Regions from separate parts of the Clostridium sp. CM037 genome, predicted to be linked through region 1. Evidence: riboswitches for the same ligand, from Rfam matches in the RefSeq annotation. Region 1 holds a riboswitch; each other region holds the start of a gene.
The links. A riboswitch is a leader RNA that binds a small molecule or an ion and turns the genes downstream of it on or off. The one in region 1 is predicted to bind S-adenosylmethionine.
Positions count from the first base shown of each region.

Region 1 (3,285 bases):
TATGTATAGCCACTATGAAAAGAAATATTTAAATAAAAATATACCCTTTGCAAATAAAAATTTTAAATAAGTCTATTCTGAATCAAAAAGATGATTTCTGTGTTCACAGAAATCATCTTTTTGCTTTTCACATTATATTATATAATTTCCTCAATAAATAATTTTATTATTATTCCATTTACCTGATTTCATGTAGATTATACACATTACAAGTGATGCGAATGTTGCAAGAGGAGAAGCAAATCCAATTTCATATAGCGTCATACCTACTATTTTACTTAAAACAAAAGATAACGGTATACGAATGATAAATGTAGCAATTAAACTGTGAATCATTGGAAATAACGAATTACCACAACCACTAAAAAACGAGTTCATACAAAATACAAAGCATACCAAAATGCAATCGATGCTGTATGATTTAATATATAATGCAGCTGTTTCTATGACCGCTGTATCCCTCGAAAACAATGCTGTAAGCGATGTTGGATTCCATTGTGCATATGCATAACATATTATTCCTAATATTAATGAGCATCCCGTGCCTATATACAAACATTGTTTTGCTCTTCCCTTCTTTCCTGCCCCCATATTCTGAGCTGTCATTGCTGCAATCGCTGAAGCAAATGCAATCGTTGGAAGCATTGTAAATACAATTATTTTTTCGACAACACCTACAGATGCAGAAGCAGTAAGTCCCATTACATTAATAACTGCTGTAATTATTATAAAAGAAATATTAATTAAACCATCTTGTAATGCTATTGGTAATCCTAGCTTAAATACCTTCTTTGCTTTTCCTGCTTCAATCCTAATATGACTACGATGAAACTCAAAGTTAAAACCTATCTTTTTTACATGCAGCACCCCAATTATGAAGCTTATAGCTTGAGCAGCTATAGTAGCAATTGCAGCTCCTGGCGCCCCCATATGGAACCCACCCACTAATATTAAATCTACCATAATATTAGTTACGCAAGCTACCGCAATAAAGAATAATGGTGCTTTTGAATTGCCTAGCCCTCTCAGAATACCACTCAACGCATTGTACCCTATAATAAATGGAATACCACAAGAACAGATAAAAATATATTGTTTTGTGTGTTCAAATGCCTCTGTTGGCGTATTCATTAAATTTGTAATAGTACCTGTCATTACCACCATAATTACAGTCAACACAGCTGCTATTATACCAAATGTACAAATGATAGTTCCAACTGACTCTGCAATATCTTTATATTTTTTTGCACCCAAATAGTTGCCAATTAAAATAGTACCTCCTGTGGTCAATCCAAGAATAACGCTTGTGATTGTCTGCATAATCTGACTTCCTGTCGCCACAGCAGAAACTTGCGCCGAATTATCAAACTGTCCAACAACCAACAAATCAGCTGCACCATAGAGTGCTTGCAGTAAGCTTGCTAATAGAAATGGAAATGCAAATCTTAAAAGCGTTGGGATAACCTTACCCTCTGTTAAAATGTTCTCTTGTTTCATAATAACCTTTCTGTTAAAATGTTCTGTTGTGCCATAATATGTGCCTCCTAAAATAAAAAAATGCCGGATAAGGCAGTTGGCTTTATCCAACCATCTTATCCAGCATATAATTACCTATATACCCTCCGATGAACAGTAGCAATCGTAACACATATGTTCAATATTGTCAAAAATAAAACAAAGACATTTTTACCTATTGACAATTGCTTTTACGAGTAATATACTAAGCAATAACAACTGAATACAACTTATCCAGAGCGGCAGAGGGACTGGCCCGATGATGCCCGACAACCAGCATTCTTAAGTGGAGTGCAATGGTGTCAATTCCATCAGATTATAAAATCTGAAAGATAAGGACGATAGCAAATTTTATAATACAATTTTATTGTTTATTAAAGTTAATCATGCTGCTTTCCTTATAGGAAAGCAGCTTTTTTTTATAAGATGCCTAATTACAAGGAGGATGTAAATGCCAATAAAAATACCTGACAATCTTCCAGCGTTTAAAACTTTAAATAAAGAGAACATTTTTACTATTACAGAAGACCGCGCATTTCACCAAGATATTCGGCCTTTAAAAATTGTGATTTTAAACCTTATGCCAACAAAAATCGATACTGAAACACAAATTTTAAGACTTCTTGGGAACTCTCCACTACAGATTGATATAGTTCTTCTTCACCCTGCAAGCCATGCATGTAAAAATATATCGAAGGAACATTTAATTAAATTTTATAATACTTTTGAAGAAATAAAGAATTCTAGATTTGATGGAATGATAATAACTGGAGCGCCAATTGAAAGTATTCCCTTTGAAGAAGTGGATTACTGGGAGGAGCTTAAAAAAATTATGGAATGGAGTGTTCACAATGTATACTCTACCTTGCATATTTGTTGGGGTGCTCAAGCAGGGCTTCATTATCATTACGGAGTGCAAAAACATAAACTTGATAGTAAAGTATTTGGAGTGTTTAAACATAAAATAACAAAGCAAAACGTTAAACTTTTTAGTGGATTTGACGATGAATTTTATGTTCCACATTCAAGACATACTGAAATAAGAAAAGTTGATATTGATAAAATAGATGAGCTTGAAATTTTATCAGAATCTGAGAAATCAGGAATTTACATTGTATCAGCAAAAAAGGGACGCCAAATTTTTATAACCGGACATTCAGAGTATGATCCATTAACATTAAAAAATGAATATGACAGGGATATAGCAAACGGATTAAATATAAATGTCCCAGAAAATTATTATCCAAAAGACGATCCATTAAAAATACCTATCGTGAAATGGAGAGGTCACTCAAGTTTGCTTTTTTTAAACTGGTTAAATTATTATGTTTATCAGGAGACACCTTACAATTTGGTGTACCTAGAATAATACATATAAAAGTTGGGCCCCTAGTAACTTAGGGACCCAACTCTTAATATTGAACTTTATTAAAATTTAATCTGTATTAGAAATACGTTTCTTAAATTCTTCCATGTCATGGAATGAACTTATATATACTCTATGTAAGGAAAGTATACCATCCTCTTTGGAAGACCATCTGCCGTCAGTGCTAAAAGCCATTGTATACCCTGCTTCTCGTACAGCCTCAATTGAAGCTTTGCTGTATCCACCATATGGGTAGGAAAAGAATTTTATTTGTTTATTTAATATTTTTTCCAAATCGTTTTTAGATTTAACTAAAGTTTCTAGTTGCTTATCCTTAGGCATCTCTTTTAAATTTTCATGCTTTACGGTATGACTCCCTATGTCCACTCCATATTTTTCCATCT
Region 1 covers NZ_CM143650.1:3,670,019-3,673,303, forward strand. Annotated here, with positions in the region: gene yjeM (glutamate/gamma-aminobutyrate family transporter YjeM) at 1-70, shown strand, start outside; gene ACWJKP_RS17525 (MATE family efflux transporter) at 151-1,497, opposite strand; SAM riboswitch class I at 1,743-1,854, shown strand; gene metA (homoserine O-acetyltransferase MetA) at 1,967-2,884, shown strand; gene ACWJKP_RS17535 (polysaccharide deacetylase family protein) at 2,951-3,285, opposite strand, start outside.

Region 2 (3,285 bases), 180 kb from region 1:
TGATGAACTTGGCATCGAACATATGAAAAAGGGTGCGATACTTAAAACCATTACACAAGAAGAGGCCGATAACTTTATGACTACAAAAAAAGAATCTGGCTTATTGATGGGTATAGGTGTTTTTTTATGTATTATAGCAACAGCTATATTAATATTAATTACCACTCTCATAGATGGTGGCATTATCTGTAAAGGCATTTCAAAAGATTTCAGCGATATGTTTGGCATTATTGCACTATTCTTACTGTGTGTACCTGCTGTAGCTTTATTCATTTATTCCGGTATGAAGCTAGAAAAATACAAGTATCTAAAAAGCGGTTTTGATTTACCTCTTCATGCAAAAGCAATTATAAATCAAAAAAATAATGCTTTTGCATCAACTTATATGATATCTATAATAACGGGTGTATGCATATGTGTCATATCCCCAGTTGCACTTTTCGTATCATCCGCTTTTGGCGACAATGCATCAAGCTACGGAGTAGTTGTTTTACTTGTGATGGTTGCTATTGCCGCTTTCATCTTCATATACTTTGGAAATATTAAGCAGAGTTTCAGTATTCTTTTACAGATTGGTGACTTTTCAAAAGAAGAAACTGAAGATAATAAACTTATTGGTGCAGTTGCTGCTATCGTATGGCCATTAGCAATCTGTATCTTCCTTGTCAGTGGATTAGTTTTTAATCTATGGCACATTAATTGGATTATATTCCCTATCGTTGGCATTTTATTTGGTATGTTCAGTGCAGCATATAGTATTATAAAAGGGCATAATTAAAATAACTTTATCTTTTAAAAAAGTATTGACAATTGTTTTTATGAGTAATATACTAAATACTAATAACTGAATACAACTTATCCAGAGTGGCAGAGGAACTGGTCCGATGAAGCCCGACAACCAGCATTCTTATTCGAATGTAGTGGTGTCAATTCCTGCAGATTGTAAAATCTGAAAGATAAGGATGTTAGCAAATTTTATGATACAATTTTATTGTTTATTAAAGTTAACTATTGCTACTTTCCTTATAGGAAAGTAGCTTTTTTTCTTCCCCAAAAATCTAAATAAATAATGTACTAAATACTAACAACTAAATATAACTTATCCAGAGCGGCAGAGGGACTGGCCCGATGATGCCCGACAACCAGCATTTTTAAAAGAAGTGCAATGGTGTCAATTCCATCAGATTGTAAAATCTGAAAGATAAGGACGATAGCAAATTTTATGATACAATTTTATTGTTTAATAAAATTAATCATGCTGCTTTCCTTATAGGAGAGCAGCTTTTTTTTGAAAAATAATTATAAAAGGAGAAATTAATATGAGTGAGCGAAAATTAAGTTTTGAAACATTACAGGTACATGCAGGGCAGGTTCCAGACCCTACTACAGGCTCGAGAGCAGTCCCAATTTATCAAACATCATCTTTTGTTTTTAAAAATGCAGATCATGCAGCAAATTTATTTCAATTAAAAGAAGAAGGAAATATATATTCAAGAATAATGAACCCAACTACAGACGTTTTTGAAAAAAGAGTAGCCGCTCTCGAAGGCGGAGTAGCAGGACTTGCTACAGCTTCAGGAATAGCTGCAACATTCTATGCAATACTTAATGTAGCAAATTCAGGCGATGAAATAGTAGCTGCAAGCACTCTATATGGTGGTACTTATGAACTATTTAATGTTACTCTTAGAAAACTTGGAATTAACGTAACATTTGTTGATCCAGATGATCCTGAAAATTTTAGAAAAGCTATCTCGAATAAAACAAAAGCACTTTATGCTGAAACAATGGGAAACCCAAAAATAAATGTTCTAGATATAGAGGCAGTAGCGGATATTGCTCATGAAAATAAAATACCCCTTATTATTGACAATACCTTTGCAACTCCCTTCCTTTGCCGTCCAATTGAGTATGGTGCAGATGTAATTATTCATTCAGCAACAAAGTTCATTGGAGGACATGGAACTACTATTGGTGGAATTATAGTTGATGCTGGTAAATTTGATTGGGCAGCTAGCGGTAAATTCCCTGATTTTACAACTCCGGATAAAAGCTATAATGGAATAGTATATGCTAATTTAGGTGCTCCAGCATTTGCTTTAAAAGCTAGAGTTCAACTTTTAAGAAACACCGGTGCGACGCTTAGCCCTCAAAGTGCATTTTTATTTCTTCAAGGTTTGGAATCATTATCGTTAAGAGTTGAGAGACATGTAACAAACGCTAGGAAAGTTGTTGAATTTTTGAGTAAGCATCCAAATGTTTCATGGGTAAATTATCCTGAACTTGAAGGGAGCAGATACAAAGATTTAGCTAAAAAATACCTACCAAAAGGAGCAGGATCAATATTCACTTTTGGAATAAAAGGTGGCCTTGAAGCTGGAAAAAAATTCATTAATAATGTAGAATTATTTTCGCTGCTTGCAAATGTTGCAGATGCAAAATCTCTAATAATTCACCCCTCAAGTACAACTCATGCAGAGCTTAACGCAGAGGAGCAAAAATCTGCTGGAGTTACTTCAGATTTGATAAGACTTTCAATTGGCGTTGAGGGTATCGATGACATTATATACGATTTGACGCAAGCTCTAGAAAAATCAGTTCAATAAAAAGTCAATAATTCTTTGGCAGCTGGTTTCAAAATAAGGTCTTGTTCCTAACTATATTCCTCCATCACCTTAGATGACGGAGGAATAACTTTAAAGTTTAGAAAGGAAAACTATTATGAAAAAGGTAAAAATAGCGATTTTAGGTTTTGGAAATGTTGGGACGGGTGTATGGAAAATACTTCACGAAAATAGAAAAGAAATAATGAAACGTTCAAATTATGAAATAGAAGTTGCTAAAATACTTGTAAAAGATATAAATAAAAAAAGAGATATCAAAGCACCTAATGGCCTATTAACAGATAACATTGATGATATTATAAATGATGAAAGTATAAAAATTGTGGTTGAACTTATTGGTGGATGCGATAAATCTAAAGAGTATATGATACGCGCAATGAAATCTAAAAAACATATTGTAACTGCTAATAAATTAGTTATCGCGAACTGGGGCGAAGAGTTATTTAAAACAGCGGAGAAAGAAAACGTATTGTTTTATTATGAAGCAAGTGTGGCTGGTGGAATTCCAATAATACGCGAGATTAATGAGAGCCTTACAGCCAATAGGATTGAGCAGATAATTGGAATTATAAATGGAACAACTAATTACATATTAAGCAAAATGACAATGGATGGGATTAGCTTTGATGAAGCACTAAAGGAGGCGCAAGAAAAGGGTTAT
Region 2 covers NZ_CM143650.1:3,851,986-3,855,270, forward strand. Annotated here, with positions in the region: gene ACWJKP_RS18500 (permease prefix domain 1-containing protein) at 1-778, shown strand, start outside; SAM riboswitch class I at 853-963, shown strand; SAM riboswitch class I at 1,097-1,208, shown strand; gene ACWJKP_RS18505 (O-acetylhomoserine aminocarboxypropyltransferase/cysteine synthase family protein) at 1,320-2,606, shown strand; gene ACWJKP_RS18510 (homoserine dehydrogenase) at 2,722-3,285, shown strand, end outside.
Region 2: it holds a riboswitch for S-adenosylmethionine, as region 1 does, so the genes downstream of both, ACWJKP_RS18505 (O-acetylhomoserine aminocarboxypropyltransferase/cysteine synthase family protein) here and metA (homoserine O-acetyltransferase MetA) in region 1, are expected to answer to the same signal.

Region 3 (3,285 bases), 350 kb from region 1:
TAATGAAAGAGTGCCTACCTTAGGAAGGGTTTTCCCTACACCTTTGCCAGGATGAATTGGATAATTTCTAGCTTGGAGTTCTCCAATATTTGAAATGTCTCCTAAACAAGCATCTACACCTATTATAGTACAATTTGGGTGCAAAGCATTTATTTTAGATAATTTACTATCTATGTTTAAGGCATGAATTGGATTATCTATAGTGCCATATACAGGTAATGGAAAGGAACTATTTTTTAAAAGTGTACCAACTAAAGGACCTAGACAATCGCCTATACATCTATCGGTACCTATGCAAACAACTAAAGTATTTTTGTCAATATAGTCTTTTAGAAAATTAGAAAGTGTATAGTATGCTAAAGGATCTTTATAATGGGTTTTAGCTTTACTCAAGAAATATACCTCCTTGTATTGCGCTGGGGAAAAATTATTAGTTTCCTATGAATAATTTATATGAATAAATCCCGTGTATTATTATAATAAAGAATAAAAAAATGATTTATTAAAAAATGATATATAAGTATATTAACTATATGAAGGAAAACCAAATAAAAAATATAATGAATTATTTGGAAAATAGTAAGTTGTATCAATGCTTAATATTAAGCAAATATGCGAATAGTATAGTTATGGAGAGAAGAAGTCGTTTATTAAAGGATAATAGACTTGAAATTAATTAATTAAAGTTGTATAATAATTCTTGTCGACACGGTAAAACGGCAAAATAATAAAACATAATATGCTGGCATGGCTCAACGGTAGAGCAGCTGACTTGTAATCAGCAGGTTGTAGGTTCAATTCCTATTGCCAGCTCCATAAGTGGAGGAGTTCCCGAGTGGCCAAAGGGGGCAGACTGTAAATCTGTTACGTAATGTTTCGATGGTTCGAATCCGTCCTCCTCCACCATTTATAATGGTTTACAATAAATTATGGTTTAAATAAATTATGGGAGCATAGCTCAGCTGGGAGAGCATCTGCCTTACAAGCAGAGGGTCACAGGTTCGAACCCTGTTGTTCCCACCATAATACTCTTTTTAAAATAGAATAAAATGCATGCTGGCATGGCTCAACGGTAGAGCAGCTGACTTGTAATCAGCAGGTTGTAGGTTCAATTCCTATTGCCAGCTCCACATATGGAGGAGTTCCCGAGTGGCCAAAGGGGGCAGACTGTAAATCTGTTACGTAATGTTTCGATGGTTCGAATCCGTCCTCCTCCACCAAAAGACATCTATAGATGTCTTTTTTTATTTTTTACAGAGTTTAGATTCTGTTGACACTATAGAATGCATATGGTATTATAATTAAAAGTTAATAATTGATAACTCTTATCAAGAGAGGTGGAGGGAAAAAGGCCCTATGAAACCCGGCAACCGGTGCAATGCACCATGGTGCCAATTCCTGCAGTTATAATCTGCAAGATAAGGGAGATGATTAAATCACCTCTTCTTATATTTGGAAGAGGTTTTATTTTTTTATAAGGAAATTTTAGAGAGTAGAAGGGAGAATTATAATGAAAAGATTATTTACATCAGAATCTGTTACAGAAGGACATCCAGACAAAGTTTGTGACCAAATTTCAGATGCCGTACTTGATGCTATTTTAGAACAAGATCCTTATGCTAGAGTTGCTTGTGAAACAGCGGTTACTACAGGAATGGTTTTAGTAATGGGAGAGATAACAACTAGTTGTTATGTAGATGTTCCTAAGGTTGTCAGGAATACCATTGAAGGCATAGGATATACTAGAGCAAAATACGGGTTTGATGCTAGCACATGTGCTGTACTTACGTCTATTAATGAACAATCAACAGATATAGCTATGGGAGTAGATGAGGCATTAGAATCTAAAGCAGGCGAGATTGATAAGGTTGACGCAATAGGTGCTGGTGATCAAGGCATGATGTTTGGATTTGCAACTAATGAGACGCCAGAGTACATGCCACTACCAATTGCTATGGCTCACAGATTAGCAAGAAAGTTAAGCGAAGTAAGAAAAAATGGCACATTAGATTACTTAAGACCGGACGGAAAGACTCAAGTTACTGTAGAGTATGAAGATAATAAGCCAGTAAGAATAGATACTATTGTTATTTCAACTCAACATGCAGAAGAAGCGACTCATGATCAAATTGAAAATGATTTAAAAGAGCATGTAATAAAACCTGTAGTTCCAAGTGGATTATTAGATGAAAGTACTAAATATTATATAAATCCTACAGGCAGATTTGTAATTGGAGGACCGCAAGGAGACTCTGGTTTAACAGGAAGAAAAATAATAGTAGATACTTATGGTGGATATGGAAGACATGGCGGTGGAGCATTCTCAGGAAAGGATGCAACAAAAGTTGATAGATCCGCTGCATATGCTGCAAGATGGGTTGCTAAAAATTTAGTTGCTGCAGGAGTTTCAGATAAATTGGAAATTCAGTTAGCTTATGCTATAGGTGTAGCTAAACCAGTATCTATAGAGGTTGAAACTTTCGGAACAGGAAAAATTGACGATGATAAAATAGTTCAAATAGTTGAAAAAGTATTTGATTTAAGGCCAGCTGTAATTATAAGAGAATTAGAACTAAGAAGACCTGTTTATAAACAAGTAGCTGCCTATGGACATTTTGGAAGAATTGATTTAGATCTTTCATGGGAAAAACTAAACAAGGTTGATGAAATAAAAAAATACGTATAATATAAAAAAAGGGATAACAATTATTAATTGTTATCTCTTTTTAGTGCATGTGATTATTAAGTAGCATTTTGATAAAACCTAAGATAGGGGTATACTGAACATAAGAGATGTAAAATACATATGATATAATAACATTAATAATAATATTATTGCTAATAATATTATTATTAATGTTATTATATGAATTTATAAATAGGAGAGATTTTATGCCGGAAATACAAGGGATAATCGAAGATGTAGTATTTCATAATGAAGAAAATGGATATATAATTGCTCATTTGAATGATAATAAAAAGCAGATAACTGTGGTAGGCATTGTGCCATATATAAGTGAAGGGCAGAACCTGAAATTAACGGGGGAGTGGGTTACTCATCCTCAATTTGGCAAGCAATTTAGAATAATACAATGTGAGGAAATAATACCGAGTTCACTTGAAGGTATAGAAAAATATTTAGCTTCAGGAGTTATTCAAGGAATTGGACCAATAACTGCTAAAAAAATTGTACAGCACTTTGGTGAAAGCACCATGAATATATTAGATAATGAAATTGAAAGATTAAAAGAGATTGATGGTGTAGGACAAAAAAAGATTCAATTA
Region 3 covers NZ_CM143650.1:4,021,792-4,025,076, reverse strand. Annotated here, with positions in the region: gene yyaC (spore protease YyaC) at 1-393, opposite strand, end outside; tRNA gene ACWJKP_RS19245 (tRNA-Thr) at 742-816, shown strand; tRNA gene ACWJKP_RS19240 (tRNA-Tyr) at 822-906, shown strand; tRNA gene ACWJKP_RS19235 (tRNA-Val) at 948-1,023, shown strand; tRNA gene ACWJKP_RS19230 (tRNA-Thr) at 1,056-1,130, shown strand; tRNA gene ACWJKP_RS19225 (tRNA-Tyr) at 1,136-1,220, shown strand; SAM riboswitch class I at 1,323-1,425, shown strand; gene metK (methionine adenosyltransferase) at 1,511-2,686, shown strand; gene recD2 (SF1B family DNA helicase RecD2) at 2,893-3,285, shown strand, end outside.
Region 3: it holds a riboswitch for S-adenosylmethionine, as region 1 does, so the genes downstream of both, metK (methionine adenosyltransferase) here and metA (homoserine O-acetyltransferase MetA) in region 1, are expected to answer to the same signal.